Regions from separate parts of the Promicromonospora sp. NPDC050249 genome, predicted to be linked through region 1. Evidence: predicted binding sites of a transcription regulator. Region 1 holds the regulator's gene; the other holds the start of a gene.
The links. The regulator LexA, encoded in region 1, represses DNA repair genes until DNA is damaged. The targets are predictions, from matches to a motif close to TCGAACANNTGTTCGA.

Region 1 (5,828 bases):
GCGTTCAACGTGCTGCTCGTCAAGCGGTTCTTCGACGGTCTCCCGCGCGAGATCTTCGAGGCCGCCCGCGTCGACGGCGCCGGACCCTTCCGGCTGCTGTGGAGCATCGTGCTGCCGATGTCGAAGCCCATCCTCGGCGTCGTCTCGGTGTTCGCCGTCATCGCCGCCTGGAAGGACTACCTCTGGCCGCTCCTGGTCCTCCCGGACCCGGCCCACCAGCCGCTCTCCGTCCGGCTGCCCGCCATCGCCCCGTACCTCGAGCTCGACGTGTTCCTCGCGGCGCTCGCGATCTCCACGGTGCTGCCGATCGCCCTCTTCCTCGCCTTCCAGCGCCTGTTCCTCAGCGGCGCCGGACTGGGCGGCGCGGTCAAGGGATAACCCCTCGGCCGCCCGCCGGCACCTGTGGACGAGATGGGGTGCATGTCGGTGGTCCGGCCTAGGATCGAACGTGTGACCAGCCTTCCCGACGCCCCTCCCGCAACTACCGACATCCCCGATGTCGAGGAGCTTCTCGACCTCGCTGTCGGTGAGCTCGGCGGTGGGCGCAGGGACGGCCAGCACCGCATGGCCGTGGCCGTCGGCGAGGCCATCGAGAAGGGTGAGCACCTGCTCGTCCAGGCGGGTACCGGCACCGGAAAGTCGCTCGGCTACCTGGTTCCTGCGGTCCGACACGCGGTCGCCGCCGACAGCAAGGTCATCATCTCGACGGCGACGCTGGCCCTCCAGCGCCAGGTCATCACGCGCGACCTGCCGCTCGTGGCCAAGGCCGTGACGCCGCAGCTCCCGCGCGAGCCGCGCATCGCCCTGCTCAAGGGCTGGCACAACTACCTCTGCGTGCACAAGGTCGGGGGCGGGTACCCCGCCGACGAGCCCACCCTGTTCGACCTGCCCGGCGGCGAGGACCACCCGCGCACCGAGGAGCCGGCGGCGTCCGGCGGCGCTCGCGGACGGCGCAGGGACGACGGCGCCACGCTCGCCGACCACGTCCGCCGCCTGCACGAGTGGGCGAACGAGACGGAGTCGGGCGACCGCGACGACCTCGTGCCGGGCGTGCCGGACCGGGCGTGGCGCCAGGTCTCGGTCACCGCCATGGAGTGTCTGGGCGGCAAGTGCCCGATGCTCGCCGAATGCTTTCCCGACAAGGCACGGGCCGCCTCCCGGGAGGCCGACGTGGTGGTGACCAACCACGCGATGCTCGGCATCGCGGCCACGGGCAGCCCGGGCATCCTGCCGGAGCACGACGTCGTGGTGGTGGACGAGGCGCACGAGCTCACGGACCGGGTCACGTCCTCGGCGACCGTCGACCTGTCCATGGCCTCGGTGGAGAACGCCGCACGCCTGGCACGGCGGCATGCGGGCACCAACACCGACACCCTGGACGCCGCTGCCCAGGCGCTCGGGACGCTGCTGGTGACCGCGCCCGCCGAACGGTTCCCGAGCGGCCTGCCCGACGAGCTGCGCATGGCGGTCGGCGCGGTGCGCGACGCCGCCCGTGAGGTGCTGAGCACGCTGAAGCCGGAGGCGGGCGGTGGCAAGGGACAGGCCCCCGGCCAGCCCGAACCCGGCCTGAAGATGGCCCAGGGCGCCATGCTTCAGCTGTTCGAGACCGCCGAGCGTATGGCCTCCCAGGACACGACCGCCGACGTGCTGTGGTGCTCGCGCCCGGACAACAACTGGGGCGGGTTCGCCGACAACGTGACGCGGCTGCACGCGGCGCCGCTGCACGTGGCCGGCCTGATCCGGATGCACCTGCTGGGCGAGGCGACGGGCGTCTTCACGTCGGCCACGCTGGCGCTGGGCGGCACGTTCGACGCTGTGGCCGGCACGCTCGGCCTCAAGGGCGAGGACGCCCCGCCGTGGCACGGCCTCGACGCAGGCAGCCCGTTCGACTACCCGCGCCAGGGCATCCTGTACATCGCCCGGCACCTCCCGGCACCCGGCCGGGAGCCGACGACGGAGGCGCAGCTCGACGAGATCGCCGAGCTGATCACCGCCGCCGGAGGCCGCACGCTCGGGCTCTTCTCCTCGCGCCGTGCCGCGAACGCCGCGGCGGAGGCCATGCGGGAGCGGCTGGACTTCCCGATCCTGGCGCAGGGCGACGACCAGCTGCCCACCCTCGTGCGCGAGTTCGCCGAGGATCCGGAGGCATGCCTGTTCGGCACGCTGTCCCTGTGGCAGGGCGTGGACGTACCGGGCCCGTCGTGCCAGCTCGTGCTGATCGACCGCATCCCGTTCCCACGCCCCGACGACCCGGTCAAGGCGGCACGCGCCAAGGCCGTGGAGCAGGCGGGCGGCAACGGGTTCATGGCGGTGTCCGCGCAGCACGCGGCGCTGCTGCTCGCGCAGGGTGCCGGGCGCCTCGTGCGGAGCATGGACGACAGGGGAGTGGTGGCAGTCCTGGACCCGCGACTCGCGACCGCGCGCTACGCGTCGTTCCTGACCCGTTCGATGCCCGGGTTCTGGCCGACCACCGACTCTGCGCTGGTCCGTGCCGCGCTGGCGAGGCTCGACACCTAGCCTGGGGGGCATGGCAGCCCTCTCGGACACCCCGGCCGCACGGTCCTCCGGCGCTCGCACCACCAAGCTCGCCGTGGTGGGTGCGGGCGCGGTGGGCTCGACGCTGGCCTTCGCCGCACTCGCGCGGGGCGCGGCGCGGACCATCGCCCTGCATGACGTGAACCGGGCGAAGGTCGAGGCGGAGGTGCTCGACCTCCAGCACGGCCTCATGTTCACGCCCCAGGCGCAGGTGATCGGCTCCGACGACGTCGCAGTGTGCGCGGACGCCGACGTCGTCGTCGTGACCGCGGGGGCGAAGCAGAAGCCCGGGCAGACCCGGATCGACCTCGCCGAGGGGACCATCGGGCTGATGCGCGACATCCTGCCCGGCCTCGTCGAGGTCGCGCCGGACGCCACGTACGTCTTGGTGACCAACCCGGTCGACGTCGTGACCTACGCGGCGCTCAAGATTTCCGGCCTGCCGCGGGAGCGGATGTTCGGCAGCGGCACGGTCCTTGACTCCTCCCGGCTGCGTGTGGTGCTCGCGGAACGCTGTGGCGTGGCGGTGGGGAACGTGCACGCGTACATCGCCGGAGAGCACGGCGACTCGGAGATCGCGCTGTGGAGCTCGGCGTCGATCGGCGGCGTGCCGCTGCTCGACTGGGAGCCGCTGGGCGGCAACCCGCCGCTCGACGCGGCGGTGCGTACGGAGGTGCACCACGAGGTGGTCGACTCGGCGTACCGGATCATCTCCGGCAAGGGGGCGACCAACTACGCCGTCGGCCTGGCTGCTACCCGCATCATCGAGGCGGTGCTCAACGACGAGGGCCGGATCATGCCGGTGTCGTCGCTGCTGGAGGACTACCACGGCATCAGCGACGTGTGCTTGTCCGTGCCGTCGCTCGTGGACCGGCGGGGTGTCACGGACAACGTGCTGGTGCCGATGTCCTACGACGAGCTGGCCGGCCTTCGTGCCTCAGCGGAGAGCGTGCGGGCCGTGCAGAGGCGATTCGGCTTCTGACGACACCGCGAAGTAGAGCGCCTGTCCGCCCTACGCACGCCAAGCGTTGCGCAGGGCGGACAGGCGCTCTACTTCGCGGTCTCGTCAGAGGCTGCGCAGTACGGCGACCACGCGGCCCAGGATCTGGGCCTCGTCACCCGGGATGGGCTCGTAGGCCGGGTTCTGCGGCAGCAGGAAGACGTGACCGTCGGTCTGCTTGAACGTCTTGACCGTCGCCTCGCCGTCGATCATGGCGGCGACGATCTCGCCCTGCTCCGCGACGTTCTGCTGCCGCACGACCACCCAGTCCCCGTCGCAGATCGCTGCGTCGACCATCGAGTCGCCGGCGACCTTGAGGAGGAACAGCTCGCCGTCGCCCACCAGCTGGCGGGGGAGGGGGAACACGTCCTCGACGACCTGCTCGGCAAGGATGGGGCCACCGGCAGCGATACGGCCCACGAGCGGCACGTATGACGGCGGGGGAGTGCTGGCGTCGTCGGGCACCGAGCCGCCCCAGTGGACCTGGCCGCTACGGCGCGGCTCGGGCCAGTGGATCTCGCCGCGCGTCGGCTTGTCGACCTGCTCGGCCATCGGCTCCACGAGCTCCATGGCGCGCGGCCGGTTGGGGTCGCGACGCAGGAAGCCCTTCTTCTCGAGCATCTGGAGCTGGTGCTTGACGCTCGACGGACTGGCCAGCCCGACGGCCTCGCCGATCTCACGCATCGACGGCGGGTAGCCCCGCGTCTCGAACGACTGCCGGATCGTGTCCAGCACGAGGCGCTGCCGTTCGGTGAGGCGGTCTGTCGGCGAGATCGTGTGCACGTCAGCGACCGCCTTGTCGGCTGGCGTGTCCAGCGTGGCGACGCCGGAGGCTGCCGTGTCGACGGCTCTCGTGTCGCTGGTCCCGTCCCGTCCCGTCATGCCCGTGCCCCTCCCGTTCCGACAAATGTTCTCCTGTGCGGTACCCACTCTAGGTCACAAACGCGCTCGGCTCAAACGAATGTTCGAGCGTGTCTCGACATGGACGGTGTCCCGTGCTACACAATGGTACGGGCGTTCGACGAACGCTTGTATGAACGACAGAAGCTCAGTCACTCTTCGAGGAGGGGCCATGGGGGACGTGATCCCGCTGCGGCAGTACACCCCGACGTATGAACAGGCGTATGTGCCGTCGTATGGCCGGGCGTATGCACCGGCGGCCGGACCAGCTGCGGTCCGTGCGTACACCCCGGCGGAGGGGCGCACGCTCGCCGACCGGCTGGGCCTGGCCGGCCTGCGGCTCACGCGGCGCGGCCGGGTGGTCCTCGTGCTCCTGGCCATGCTCCTGCTCGCACCGATGGTCACGTGGGGGGCGACGGCGGTCGCCAGCTCCCCGGGGGAGCCCACAGAGGTCCGGGTGCATGCGGTGCAGCCGGGAGAGACGCTCTGGGGCTTCGCCCAGGAGGTCGCGAGGCCTGGCGAGGACGTCCGGCACGCGGTCGGCAGGCTGCAGGAGCTGAACGAGATGTCGACCGGCACCCTGCGCGTCGGGGAGCTGTTGCTCCTACCCAAGGAGTGACCGAAGGCCTCGATTCGCGGACGAATGTTGCGGCTATGTTGCAAGGGGGTGGTTTGCCCGCTTACGGTCGGGGCGCGACCGGAGGCCTCCGGTCGATGGTCGACCACGCAGGAGTGAGCATGCACTGCCCGTTCTGTCGCCACGCCGACTCGCGTGTGGTGGACTCGCGGACTGCCGACGACGGCCTGTCGATCCGGCGCCGACGGCAGTGCCCGAACTGCAACCGACGGTTCACCACCGTGGAGACCGCGAGCCTGTCCGTGGTCAAGCGCTCCGGCGCCACAGAGCCGTTCAGCCGCGACAAGGTCGCCGCGGGTGTACGCAAGGCGTGCCAGGGGCGCCCGGTGAGCGACGACGACCTGGCGATCCTCGCTCAGCGCGTCGAGGAGACCCTGCGGAGCAACGGCAGCGCGGAGATCGACGCGTACGAGGTGGGCCTTGCCATCCTCGGTCCGCTCCGTGAGCTCGACGAGGTGGCCTACCTCCGGTTCGCGAGCGTCTACCAGGCGTTCGACTCGCTCGAGGACTTCGAGAGCGCGATCACCTCGCTCCGTGCGGAGCGCGCCGAGCGGGCGGCCGCTCAGGCGTAGGGAGTCCGCGCGGCCCGTCGCGCGGTCGTCGGCCGCGTCGGCCTGGGTGGAATCCAAAAATGTTGGCACCTGGGTGTGCCGTGGTGCAGGCTGGGGCCGACGACGGACCCGATCGAGGGACCCCCGGAACAAGAGGAGGTGATCGGTGTGACGGACGAGAAGCCCAATGCCGAGGTGGCCGAGA
Region 2 (5,828 bases), 150 kb from region 1:
CGCACTGGGAGATCTCCGTCGTGGACAACGGCATAGGCATCGACGCCCAGTACGCGGAGCGGGTCTTCATCATCTTCCAGCGGCTGCACCCGCGTGACGAGTACGCGGGCACCGGCATCGGCCTCTCGCTGGTGAAACGCATCGTCGAGTACCACAAGGGCCGGATCTGGATCGAACCGGCGGCCGGGGGCGGCACCATCGTGCGGTTCACCCTCGCCAGGCGGCAGGGGCAGCCTGGCGGAGGGCGCCTTTCGACCGAACGTGCGCAGTCGACTACGCTCGGATGAGGCGGCCTGACCAGGGCCGACGGCGGGTCGCGACGACGGGTCCCGTTGTTGCCGAATCCAGGGGACAGGTACGGGCGTGAGCGGTCACAAGGTGATGGAGATCCTCCTGGTGGAGGACGACCCGGGCGACGTCCTGATGACCCGGGAGGCGTTCGAGGACCACCGCGTGCCCAACAACGTCTCGGTGGTCGGTGACGGCGTCAGCGCGCTCGAGTTCCTGCGCAAGCAGGGGCAGTACGCCAAGGCTCCGACGCCGGACCTGGTGCTGCTGGACCTCAACCTGCCGAAGATGGACGGCATGGAGGTGCTCGCGGTCGCGAAGGGTGACCCGATGCTGCGGCACATCCCCGTGGTGGTGCTGACCACGTCGGACGCGCAGGAGGACGTCGTCGGCTCGTACTCGCTGCACGCCAACGCGTACGTCACCAAGCCCGTGGACTTCGACCGCTTCATCGACGTGGTCCGCCAGATCGACGATTTCTTCGTCTCCGTGGTGCGGCTGCCCGGTCGGTAAGGTTCCTGCGACGCTGAGGGCGTAACGGGAAGACACGGGGCCGTCGCGGCGTTGGACCTCAGCAGAGCATCCGGACGGTATGTCCGGGTGATCGCCGAACCACTCCGACGAGCGAGGGAGCGCACGTGCTTGACCCCCAGGGCATCTACGACGTCGACGAAGCAGCGGTCGAGCGCACGCTGGGTCGCAGCGTGCCCGGAAGCACCGACGGACCTGTTCTGCTGCACGCGGTCCGCGGGTTCGTGGACGCAGGCAGCGCGGGCGACCTCGCCGTCGAGCACCTCGTCGACGAGTTCCGTGTCGAGCGCCTGGTGACGTTCGACGTCGACCAGCTGCTCGACTACCGCTCCAAGCGGGCCACCATGACCTTCGACTCCGACCGCTGGTCGGACTACCAGGCCCCCTACCTCGCGATCGACCACGTGACCGACGCGGAGGGCACCGGCTTCCTGCTCATGCACGGCGCGGAGCCTGACCTGCAGTGGGAGCGTGTGGTGGCCGGCGTGATCCAGCTGGTCGAGCGTTTCGGGGTCAGCCTCGTCGTCGGTATCCAGGGCATCCCGATGGGCCTGCCCCACACTCGCCCGCTGTCCCTGACCGCGCACGCGACGCGGCCGGCCCTCGTCGAGGACTACACGTCGTGGTTCGGCAGCGTGAAGGTGCCGGGCTCGCTGGCCGCGTTGCTGGAGTACCGGCTCGGCGAGGCGGGGTACGACGCGATGGGCTTCACGGTCCACGTGCCGCACTACCTCTCCCAGGCGCAGTACCCGCCGGCGACCGTGGTGGCGCTGCACCACACGGAGCGGGCCACCGGGCTCGACCTGGCGATCCCCAAGCTGGAAGAGGCAGCCACCGACGCGAAGATCGAGGTGGAGAAGCAGGTCGCCGACTCGGCCGAGATCGCGGCGGTGGTGAAGGCGCTGGAGGAGCAGTACGACGCCTTCGCGCGTTCCGTGGGTCGCCCGAGCCTCCTCGCGGAGACCACGCCGATCCCCAGCGCGGAGGAGCTCGGCGCGGAGTTCGAGCGGTTCCTCGCACAGCAGAACGGCGACTGATCCGGGAATCCCGCGTGGGGTGCGCGCCGAGCAAGAGCTTGCGCGCCCCCCGCGGAACCGCGGGCCTGAGCCGCACAGCGGACGCCTGAGCCGGAGGCAGAGGCGCACACCAGCCTCGTTCGAACGCTGCATACCGAGCCCGGTGTGTCATAGCTGCGGCAGAAATGTGCCTGTTCCGTGGCACATTTGAAGGGTACGTGCCACACTGGCGCACGTTGCAGTGACGTACCAACGCCACGTCCGCCGTGTCGTGAGCAAGCGGGGAAAGCATTGCGGCACGGGGGTGGGCAACGGGCCCGCCGTCGGTTCCCGGACGGAAGGTCGAAGGACAGCATGGCGCAGGGTTCTGTGAAGTGGTTCAACGCGGAAAAGGGCTTCGGGTTCATCGCCCAGGACGGCGGCGGCGCCGACGTCTTCGTCCACTACTCCGCGATCCAGTCCAACGGGTACCGGTCTCTCGAGGAGGCCCAGCGGGTCGAGTTCGAGATCACCCAGGGTCCCAAGGGTCCGCAGGCGGAAGCAGTCGTTCCGCTCTGAGGTATCTGTGAAAGGCCGCCGCCCTCGGGTGGCGGCCTTTTCGCGTCCGGGTCCGGGTCGGGGCCGCGTCCGGGTCCGTGTCCCGGTCGGGCGCCCAGGTCAGGGCGCGGCGGTCTCCAGCGGTGCCGCCGTGCCGGCGAACGCGGTGGCGTCGTCGCCCACGAGCAGGGTGGCCGGCACCGCGAGCGTACGCAGGGTGCGCCCCAGACGGGCCTCACGCAGGTCCGGCCGCACGGCGTCGGCGTCGTGCCCTGCGCGGGCCTCTGCGGCGCCCTGAGGGGCGTTGTGCGGCTCTCCGTCGTGGCGGGCCGGGTCGTGGCCGGTCGGGTCGTGCCGGGCCGCCGGAGGGTCCTTCGGCAGCTCCCGGACGGCGGCGAGGACCAGGTTGCCGTAGCGGCGGCCCTTGAGGATCGCGGGCTCGGCGACGGCGGCGAGCCGGCCGGAGGAGGCGGCGTCCGGCCCGAAGGCCTTGGCGAGGCTCGCGACCTCGCGGCGGGCGGTGGTCAGGGGCGGCTTGTCGGCACAGTTGACCAGCAGGACGCCGCCCGGGCGGAGCACGCGGTGCGCCTCGGCGGCGAACCCGGTGCCCACGAGGTGCGCGGGCGTGCGGTCCCCGGCGAAGACGTCACGGACCACCACGTCGTAGGACGCGTCGCGGGCGGACGCGAGTGCCCGCCCGGCGTCGTCCGCGCGCAGCCGCAGCAGGGGTGAGCGCGGCAGGGCGAACCACTCGCGGACGAGCTCGAGGAGCCGGGCGTCGAGGTCGACGCCGAGCTGGCGGGAGCCCGGCCGTTCGTGCTCCACGTGCCTGGCGAACGCGCTGCCGGCGGCGCCGAGATGCAGCACCTTGAGCGGTCCCGGCGGCAGCAGGGCGACGAAGGCGGCCATCTGCTGCATGTACTCGAAGTCGAGGAATCCCGGGTCCGACAGGTCGAGGCTGGAGCTCGGCACGCCGTTGACGTGCAGCGTCACCCGCTGCGGGAAGTCGGGGTCGCGGACCACCTCTGCGGTGCCGGTGCTGATCGGCACGGGGCCGACGGGCAGCTCGGCGGTGAGTGTCAGTGGTGCGGAGGAGGATGGGCTGCGTCGGGCGGAGCGGCGGGCCATGAGGACAGTCTCTCCCGGGTCAGCGGGTCGCTTGACAGAATAGAACGTATGTTCGATAGTGTCGCACAAGGGGTTCGATCGGAGGTTCGAGATGGGCACCATGCACTCTCAGAGCGCGCGGGACGTCGTGTCCGCGCGGATGCTCGTGCCGGTCCCGCCAGGCGTCAGCGCTCTGCTGCGCAAGGCGGACGCGGAGCTGGCCGAGGCGGCGCGTTCGGCAGACGCGGGCGACCGGTTCGTCCATGCGCACCTCGCGGCGATCCGCTCTGCGGCCGCTGTGGTGGCGCTCCGTGGGCGACCGTCGGCGCGTTCCGGCGCGCGGACGGTGTGGGACATGCTCGCGCACGCCGAGCCGGAGCTGGCGGCCTGGTCCGGCTACTTCGCGGCAGGGGCGCCCCTGCGGGCTGCCGTCGACGCGGGCCGCCCGGAGCAGGTGGAGCCTGCCCGGGCCGACGAGCTGCTCGCGTGCGCAGAGGACTTCCGGGACGAGGTGGCGATGCTCGTCGACCCGCACGCCGGGTTCTCCGCGCAGCGCCTGACCCTGGTGCCCGAGGCGTCGTAGCAGGCCCACGTGCGACCGGGGCGGGCGCGTCCTGCCTGGTCGACACTCGGAGCGATTCTCGGGTCACCGAGCAAGCACTGAGCAACAGCAAGAACGGAGCACGTTCGTGAGCAAGGGGCCGCGGTCAGCGGCAGCGAGACGCAACTGGGGATCGGACGAGTCCGGCTGCTCGGTGCTGCACCTGGACATGGACGCGTTCTTCGCGTCGTGCGAGCTGGCTCGCCGGCCGGAGCTGCGCGGGCGGCCGGTGATCGTCGGAGGGCAGGACCGCGGTGTCGTGCTGGCGGCGACCTACGAGGCCCGCGCGTACGGTGTGCGGTCCGCGATGCCGATGACGCGGGCCCGCCTGCTGTGTCCCCAGGCCACCGTGATCAAGCCCGACCACACCCTGTACCACGACGTGTCCCGGTCGGTCATGGGCATGCTCCAGGAGGTCACCCCGCTCGTCGAGCAGATCAGCGTGGACGAGGCGTTCCTCGACGTGAGCGGTGCCCGGCGGCGGCTCGGCCCGCCCACGGTGATCGGGGCCGCGCTGCGCCGTCGCATCCAGGCCGAGCACGGCCTGACGGCGTCGGTGGGCATCGCGCGGAACAAGTTCGTGGCGAAGCTGGCCTCGACGCACTCCAAGCCCGACGGGCTGATGCTCGTGCCCGCCCAGGCCACGGTGGACTTCCTGCACACGCTGCCGGTCGGCGCCCTCTGGGGTGTCGGCGAGAAGACCGAGAAGGCCCTCGCCGCGTGGGGCATCACCACGGTCGAGGAGCTGGCGCACACGGACCTGGCGAGCCTGCAGACCGCCGTCGGGCGGGTGAGCGGTGCGCACCTGCACGACCTGTCGTGGGGTCGCGACCCCCGTCCCGTCGTGCCGGAGCACCGTGAGCACAGCATCGGGGCCGAGACCACCTTCGGCACCGACCAGGACGACACCGTGGCGGTCGGCCGGCGGGTGCTCGAGCTGTCCGACCGGGTCGCCGCCCGGTTGCGGCACCAGGGCGTCATGGCGCGCACGGTGTCCGTGAAGGTCCGGTCCAGCGACTTCGCCACGTTCACCCGATCGCGGACACTGGAGGGCCCCACCGACGTCGCGCGGGACATCTACCTGGTCGCTCGGGAGCTCGTCGCAGGGGTCGATCTGGGTGGGCTGCCGGTGCGGCTGGTCGGTGTACGGGGTGAAAATCTCCAGCAGAGAGACGGGTCCACCCAGCAGCCGACGCTCGAGGAAGCGGTCGATCCGCGCTCGGGAGCCCAGCGAGAGGCTGAACTTGCACTCGACGCTGTGCGCGAAAAGTTTGGGAAAACAGCGATCGACCTGGGTGTACATCACAAGAACGGCGCGCATCGATACTGATCTGCCCCTATAGTCGCTGGTATGCCCGGGATGTCGACTACCAACGACGGCCGGGTCGTCCTATCCTGGAAGGGACACTGTTCCTTTGCGAGATCCGGGGGTCTCGATGCCTCTGTCCGAGTACGAGCAGCGGGTGCTGGAGCAGATGGAGCGTGCTCTGACGTCAGACGACCCGCGGCTTGCAAATACGCTTCAGTCCACAGGTCGGGGTAACGCGCTGCGCTATGTGCTGTCCGGGGCCGGCGTTGTCGTCGGTCTGCTTCTTCTTGTCGTAGGTGCGGCAACGTCACAGACCTGGCTCGGCGCCATCGGCTTCGTGCTGATGTTCGCGGGTGTGGTCTTCGCGTTCCTCGGACCGCGCAAGAAGCAGCAGGACGGTCCGGTCGGCGTCGTCGCTGACGACGGCACGGTCCAGCCA

Region 2: AB0I32_RS00280 (SAV_6107 family HEPN domain-containing protein) is a predicted target of LexA. The motif match lies at 3,541-3,556, and genes of this name have one in related genera.

Annotation. Positions count from the first base shown of each region.
Region 1 is NZ_JBFAKY010000001.1:211,981-217,808, reverse strand. It holds gene AB0I32_RS00975 (carbohydrate ABC transporter permease) at 1-378, shown strand, start outside; gene AB0I32_RS00970 (ATP-dependent DNA helicase) at 412-2,517, shown strand; gene AB0I32_RS00965 (L-lactate dehydrogenase) at 2,528-3,517, shown strand; gene lexA (transcriptional repressor LexA) at 3,602-4,417, opposite strand; gene AB0I32_RS00955 (LysM peptidoglycan-binding domain-containing protein) at 4,608-5,054, shown strand; gene nrdR (transcriptional regulator NrdR) at 5,174-5,644, shown strand; gene AB0I32_RS00945 (DUF5302 domain-containing protein) at 5,792-5,828, shown strand, end outside.
Region 2 is NZ_JBFAKY010000001.1:64,779-70,606, reverse strand. It holds gene AB0I32_RS00305 (ATP-binding protein) at 1-287, shown strand, start outside; gene AB0I32_RS00300 (response regulator) at 382-801, shown strand; gene AB0I32_RS00295 (PAC2 family protein) at 927-1,856, shown strand; gene AB0I32_RS00290 (cold-shock protein) at 2,190-2,393, shown strand; gene AB0I32_RS00285 (fused MFS/spermidine synthase) at 2,493-3,500, opposite strand; gene AB0I32_RS00280 (SAV_6107 family HEPN domain-containing protein) at 3,601-4,062, shown strand; gene AB0I32_RS00275 (DNA polymerase IV) at 4,169-5,410, shown strand; gene AB0I32_RS00270 (DUF3040 domain-containing protein) at 5,517-5,828, shown strand, end outside.